DNA from 3 places in the Novosphingobium sp. BL-52-GroH genome. Region 1 is predicted to be linked to each of the others. Evidence: riboswitches for the same ligand, from Rfam matches in the RefSeq annotation. Region 1 holds a riboswitch; each other region holds the start of a gene.
The links. Region 1 has a riboswitch for cobalamin ahead of ACFFDA_RS12590 (PepSY-associated TM helix domain-containing protein). Riboswitches for the same ligand answer to the same signal wherever they lie in the genome.

Region 1 (2,259 bases):
GGTCGCGGTCAACCTAGCTTTGACAATGGGTCCAGATTGTCGCGAGCGTCGGGGGGCCTCGGAGCGGCGGGCGACTATAGGAGAAGCGGTGCTGCGCCATGGCGCGGGCAGGCATGAAGCCAAGCAAGATAAGGAAGGTGAGCGCCATCGCCAGCAATGGCGCATCAGCGCCGCCGAGCGCGCCCATACCGAGGGTGGTGAACGCGCACTTTCCGTCAGGCAAGCTACCTTTGTTGTGTCCTCCCGGCTGCCTCTTGCTGTCCATCTGGATAGCGATGGTGGTCGTGCGGTGTTCGATACCGTCAAAACAGAGCTGCACAGTCAGGAATTTCGTGCTGGTCGATGCGACCATGTAACCCTGCGGCACCACGAACTTCGCGCACAACGCCAGCATCACCATCAGCAAGGCGAGACTGCGATGATCGCGGATCAAAGCGCGGAAATGGCATTGAGGTGCCCCTTATCCGGCTGGGAGGCGAAAGTCATGCGACAGAATGTCCTATGGTGTTTTCGTAATCATCTTGCGGTTCCAGAATGATTCGCATATCGGCGCACACACGATGCCGGGGACAAATCCGGTTTCGATGATCGCGTCGGTGCCTCGAAAGAGGCTTAATAGGGAACATGGTGCGGGTGGACTTCCACCCTAAGCCAAGGCTGTCCCTGCAACTGTAAGCGGCGAGCGCGATGTACATGTGCGGCGGGCAATTGCCTTGTCGCCAGCCACTGGGTCGGACGCAAAATCCTGCGAGACCTGGGAAGGCCGTACATCAAGCTGTGACCCGTGAGCCAGGAGACCTGCCGGCGATGTGGTCGCTCTTGCTTTGGTCCAGGGGATGGTCAGGGCACGGTACTCCGTCTGAGCGACGAGTTGCGGCTGGGTCCGCAGCGGTGGGCAACCGCCGGTCGCCTCCTCGCGCCCGGCATCCTCCGCTGTAACTGTTTCGGTACGTTACCGGGACTGGTCCTAACCGTTCGAAACTTGTGGCTGCTGTCGCGCCCCTCGATGCGCGGGAGACAGGTGGAGGCGTGCGGGTGGAACAGGGCAAGGCAAGGCGATCAGCGAAAGCGCGGCAGTCCACGACGGCCTTGCTGCACCTGTGGCTTGGCCTCAGCGTCGGCCTTCTGCTGACCATCTGCGGGCTGACCGGCAGCTATCTCACCTTTCATCAGCAGATAGAGCGATCGGCCTTGGCCGAGTTGCGTCTTTCTCCCGGAGTCCAGCCCGCGAGCTATGAGGCGGTCTACCGAACCCTGACCCACGTCGCTCCATCCGCGCCCGGAGACTGGAACATCGAGCTTCCTGTCGGCGGCGGCATTATTACGAGCAGACTGCCCGGCAAGGATGGCCCGCGCATGGTGTCGATAGACCCCGCAACGCTGCGTGTCGTGCGCGACGTGCAGTGGGGGGAGACCATCTCCACCTGGTTGTATGAACTGCACTATCATCTGCTGATGGGGCGCACCGGCGCGAGCGTGATGGGCGTTGCAGGGATTGCCATTATGGTGCTGCTCGCCCTTGGCGGTGTCCTGTGGTGGCGATCGGGGCGGTCCATGCGGAGCCGTCTCTCCTTCCGGGCCAGCGGGACAGGGCAGCGCAAGCTCTATGACGCGCATCGTCTGATCGGCCTTGCGAGCCTCCTCCTCCTTTTCATCAGCGTTCTGACGGCGGTGGCGATGAGCCTGCCCAAGCATGTGCGACCGATGCTGGCGGCGGTATCGCCCATCTCCCGTCTCTCTGACACCAGTTCCGGCTCGGCCCGTGGCAGACCCAGAATGGGCATTGACCGCGCTCTGGCGATCGCCCGTACGGCAGTGCCCGATGGCGAGGTCCGCTGGATCAGGGTGCCTGCCAAGAGCGAGGGTGCGTATATCGTCCGCTTCTGGCAGCCCGGCGAGCCGAGCAGGCGCTTCCCTAAGAGCAGCGTCTCGATCGATCAGTATGACGGTCGCGTGCTCGCGATCTACCGCGCGCCGCGGGGCTCGATCAGTGATGGCATATTGCTGTGGCTCTATCCTTTGCATGGCGGCGAAGCCTTCGGCGTCGCGGGACGGGTCATTGTTGCTCTCCTCGGCTTGGTCCCTGCCATCCTGTTCGTGACGGGCCTCCTTCGCTGGCGGAGCAAGGTCGCACGTCTGGCTGCAGCCACACGGAAACAGGCCAAAGTTTTGAATACCGACGCCCGGCCGGCCACCATCCGCAATCAATGATATGTTGTATCATTCAATCTTCTTCACTATTGAGATCAGTTATCGGGG
Region 2 (2,259 bases), on a different replicon from region 1:
GACGGGCCGCCAGTATCCTGTCGGACGCCGTGATCGCCTGCGCGACCAGCGCCAGCGCCCGCGACTTGTCCGCCGCCTGGAAAGCTGCGGTCGTCAGCAGGTCTCGCGGAGACTCCGCCATGGCCGCGCAGGGCGTGGCGGAAACGATTGCACTGACGGCGATCAACGTTGAGCGGTACACGCATACTCCTGCCAGGATGGGCATGCGCAAGGTGACCGATCATCGAGCCCTAGGCCAGCGATTATCGCTCCTGCCCGCACGGCCCGGGGCGCGCCCGGACCGGCCTGCCGACAGGGAGCGGATTTCAGCGCGCGGGCGAAGCACCCTGTCGCTTGAGCACGGTCTCCGCCCATAGCCCGAAGGCGATGCCGATCGTCGCCCACAGGAGGAATTGCGTGCCGATGGAGGCGACGCGGAAATTCCACAGCAGCGTCGCCGGAAAATCGGCCGGAACTTCGTCCACGGTGGGCAGCAGGAACTGCCCCAGGCCGACGATCGCGCAATAGCTGCCGACCGCCAGCAGCGTCGCATCGAACCCGCGCCCGGACCGCGCCGCAAGGACCGCGCGCACCTTGCCGGCGATCACCGCCGCGCCCAGCGAGAGGACGATCATCGCGAAGTAGGCCGCCGTGCGCAGGCCAACCGTCTCGTGCTTACCCACCGCGGGCGGCGTCTGCGGATACTTGATGGCCGGCACGACGACCACCAGCAGGAACACCAGCCCCGCCATCAGCAGCGCCAGGCTGCGCGGCCCGGCCGCGCCGAAGCGGCCATAGCCATAGGCGAAGACCAGCGCGAAGATGCCGCCTACCGCCGCACCGTAGAGCGCCATGGCGGTCAACAGCCCGGCGCCCTTCTGCGTCGAGCGGCTGACGAGTTCCTCCTCCGGCTCGGCAGCGGGCGCTGGCCCGCTCATATGATGTGCCGCGTGCGATTGCTCGACACCGATGGCAAGGTCGATCTGCGGTTCGGCGAAGGCGCGCGCGAAGAGCGTGGCGAGCAGGGCCGCGAGAATGCCGGCCAGCATTCCGCGCCACAACAGGTCCCTGGTCATCGCCGGATCAGTGGCAGGGGAAGCCGAGAAGATGGCGTCCGTCGTGGACGAACTCGTGCACGTACATGCCCTGGAACAGCGCGAAGGCGCCCTGCTCGGTGCTGACGAAGTAGAGGAAGATGAGCGCCAGCAACGTGCCGAGCACGGCCCAGGGGGCGATGTCCTCGACCGGGATGGCGGTGCCACCCTGTACGGGAATGAAACTGTCGTCGAACAGGGCTGCAGACTTGGACATGTCACGCTCCTTCAGGGGATTTCGCGTCCCGGGGATACAAATTCCAGGGTGAAGGTCTGGCTCTCGACGGCGAACGTCGATTACAGTGGCGCGACCGCGCCGGATTTTCACCGGCTTCCCCATCCTGAAAGTCCCGGCCACTTAGGGCCCGATCGGCCATCCGGTCAATGCCGAGTTGGCAACGCTTTTGGAGGTTTCCCTGGCGACGACCCTGCTGCTGCTCTGCGCGGCCACGACACCGCTAAGCCGCAGCGGCGGTTTTCCCGGCCCCGACGACGCGCTCGACGAGCCTGGCCGACGCGCCGCGGCGGCGTGCGTCCTGCCGGTGCGATTCGCAGGCGATGTGCTGCACGCGCCCTCCCGCGCAGCTGCGGAAACTGCCGCCACCATGGGCCTTGCCGCCCGGATCGATCCCGCGCTGGCAGACATCGACCACGGGACATGGTCCGGCAGGTCTTTCGACGCGATCGCGTCAGCAGACACGGCCGCTCTGCCTGCCTGGCTTGCCGATCCCGTGCAGGGCACGCCCGACGGCGAGACCATGGCGCAAGTGCAGGCGCGCATCGGCCGCTGGCTCAACGCCATAGCCGCGGCGCCGGCAACGTCCTGCGCGATCACCCATGCGATGCCGATCCGCGCCGCGCTGGCCCACGCGCTGGACATTCCCCTTCCCGCCACTCTCGCCATCGACGTGGCGCCGCTCTCGCGGACGGTGCTGTCCTTCAACGGCAGGTGGCGGTTGCAGTCGCTAGGGCTCGATTGACCCTCTTGCGAACTGTCGCAACTGTCGATATCCGCCGCTCCGTCCGGGCAGGCTACACGAGCGAGCCCGGGCGAAATGATCGCGCCGGTGCCTCGAAAGAGGCTTAAAACGGGAACACGGTGAGGGATATCCGCGCAAGCGGACCTTTCGAATCCGAGGCTGTCCCTGCAACTGTAAGCGGCGAGCGCGATGTACATGTGCGGACG
Region 3 (2,259 bases), on a different replicon from region 1:
CGCGCGCAACTGTCGGATGCCGAACACACGCTGCTCTACCTCGATGCCACCTCGGGGCAGCTAATACGCGCGTTCGACCGCAACGGACGCGGTCATCGCTGGCTACAGGACGGGCTGCACAGCCTCGACCTGCCGGTCCTGCGGCGTCGTCCGCTGTGGGACATCGTCGTCTTGCCCCTCCTCGCCATGGTCACCCTGGTCTGCGCGACGGGGACCTGGATGGGATTGAGCAAGGTCCGGCGCGACGTGCGGCGCCTGCGCCGCAGAATGATCCGGCGCTGGCGTCGGGCAAGCTCTGCCTGAGTGTCTCTGAACCCGAATCTTCCGATTGGCAGGCCGGAGGAATCGCCCTAATGCGGTCCCCGGCAGGCGCTCACGCACCTGTCGAAAAGATCGCGCCGGTGCCTCGATACGAGGCTTAAAACGGGAAGGCGGTGAGGGTGGCGCCAGCCATCCGATTCCGCAGCTGTCCCTGCAACTGTAAGCGGCGAGCGCGATGTACATCGTTTCCCCCAAGCCGGGGGAAGCAGCCACTGGGCCGGACGCTAAGTCATGCGGGGCCTGGGAAGGCCGTGCATCGAGCGAAGACCCGCGAGCCAGGAGACCTGCCGGCGTCTGGTCGCTCATGCCTTGGCCCAGGGGGTGGCCGTGGCACGGTATTTTCCGTCTGAGCGACGACGAGTCATGCGGCCGGGGCCGCATCGGCACGCGTGCCGCGGGCGCTTGTCGCGCCTGCCCGCAGCGCGCGTGCCGACCGTCGTACCGCGCCTCACCGTGCGAAACGACGGCAGGCCCCGCCGTGCCAGTCGCTGCGCGAGGAGAAGACCATTGAGCAAAGTGCCCACCACCGTCATCACCGGCTTCCTCGGAGCGGGCAAGACCACGCTGATCCGCCACCTGCTGCAGAACGCGAAAGGTCGCCGCCTCGCCCTCGTCATCAACGAGTTCGGCGACGTCGGCGTCGACGGCGAACTGGTCAAGGGCTGCAACGACGACGCGTGCCCCGAAGACGACATCGTCGAGCTGGCCAACGGCTGCATCTGCTGCACGGTCGCCGACGACTTCCTGCCGACGATGATGAAGCTGCTCGACCGCCCCAACCCGCCAGAGCACATCATCATCGAGACGTCCGGCCTCGCCCTGCCCAAGCCGCTGGTGAAGGCCTTCCAATGGCCAGACATCCGCACCCGCGCGACGGTCGACGGGGTGGTCGCGCTGATCGACGCGGATGCCGTCGCGGCCGGGCGCTTCGCCACCGACGAAGTCGCGCTGGCTGCAGCCCGCGCGGCCGATCCCAACCTCGACCACGACAGCCCGCTGGAGGAATTGTTCGAGGAGCAACTGGGCTGCGCCGATATGGTCGTGCTCAACAAGACCGACCTCGTCGATGGGGCGACACTAGCCCGCGTCGAGAGGCTGGTGGCGGCAGAAACCCGCCCCGGCGTGAAGATCGTGCGCGCGGACCACGGCGCGGTCGACATCGCCGCGTTGCTCGGCATCACTGCGGCGGCCGAGGACGACCTCGACAGCCGCAAGTCGCATATCGACGGGCTCGAGGACGGCCACGACCACGACGATTTCGACAGCTTCGTCGCGCAGGGCGGCGAGGTCGCCGATCTCGATGCGCTGGTGGCACGGATGGCAGCGCTGATCGCCGAGCATGACGTGCTGCGGATCAAGGGCATGGTCGCAGTGGCGGGCAAGCCGAGCCGGTTGATCGTCCAGGCGGTCGGCCCGCGCATCCAGCATTTCTACGACCGCGCCTGGCTTGCGGGCGAGGCGCGCCGCACGCAACTGGTGGTGATCGGCCAGAAAGGTCTGGACCGCGTGGCCATCGAGGTTGGGCTGGCGGATGTGCTCGGCGTTGTAGCCGCGTGATGTTTTCCCACCGTCCTGGCGAGGCCCTGCGTGCGGCGGCCCGGAACGTCGGCGAGCCCGCCAAGCGGGTGCGGCAATCCAGAGTCGCGTGGCAACGACGGAACTTCGCGCCGCCCCCCTCCGCGCGAGGCATCGCCTGATGCACCTGCTGTCCGCCACTCCGGGGACCATTTCCAATGGCGACGAGGCGATCGACCTCGACCAGCCGCCGGGCGACATCGTCATCCTGACGGTGGCGGACAGCGAACTCGCGTGTTTCGCCAAGGCGGCGGCGCAGCTTCCCGCCGGCGCGCCGAGCGTGCGGCTTGCCAACCTGCTGCAGCTCAAGCACCCCTACTCGATCGACCTATACGTCGAGAAGGTCATCGCCCACGCCCGGTT

Region 2: linked by a shared signal. The riboswitch ahead of ACFFDA_RS04425 (CbtB-domain containing protein) and the one ahead of ACFFDA_RS12590 (PepSY-associated TM helix domain-containing protein) in region 1 are both predicted to bind cobalamin.
Region 3: linked by a shared signal. The riboswitch ahead of cobW (cobalamin biosynthesis protein CobW) and the one ahead of ACFFDA_RS12590 (PepSY-associated TM helix domain-containing protein) in region 1 are both predicted to bind cobalamin.

What each region holds. Positions count from the first base shown of each region.
Region 1 is NZ_CP171151.1:524,265-526,523, reverse strand. It holds gene ACFFDA_RS12595 (hypothetical protein) at 14-406, opposite strand; cobalamin riboswitch at 578-821, shown strand; gene ACFFDA_RS12590 (PepSY-associated TM helix domain-containing protein) at 1,036-2,211, shown strand.
Region 2 is NZ_CP171149.1:1,028,138-1,030,396, reverse strand. It holds gene ACFFDA_RS04435 (hypothetical protein) at 1-121, opposite strand, end outside; gene ACFFDA_RS04430 (CbtA family protein) at 306-1,055, opposite strand; gene ACFFDA_RS04425 (CbtB-domain containing protein) at 1,063-1,290, opposite strand; cobalamin riboswitch at 1,322-1,467, opposite strand; gene ACFFDA_RS04420 (histidine phosphatase family protein) at 1,466-2,053, shown strand; cobalamin riboswitch at 2,122-2,259, shown strand, end outside.
Region 3 is NZ_CP171149.1:1,022,287-1,024,545, reverse strand. It holds gene ACFFDA_RS04410 (PepSY domain-containing protein) at 1-303, shown strand, start outside; cobalamin riboswitch at 383-628, shown strand; gene cobW (cobalamin biosynthesis protein CobW) at 829-1,878, shown strand; gene cobN (cobaltochelatase subunit CobN) at 2,018-2,259, shown strand, end outside.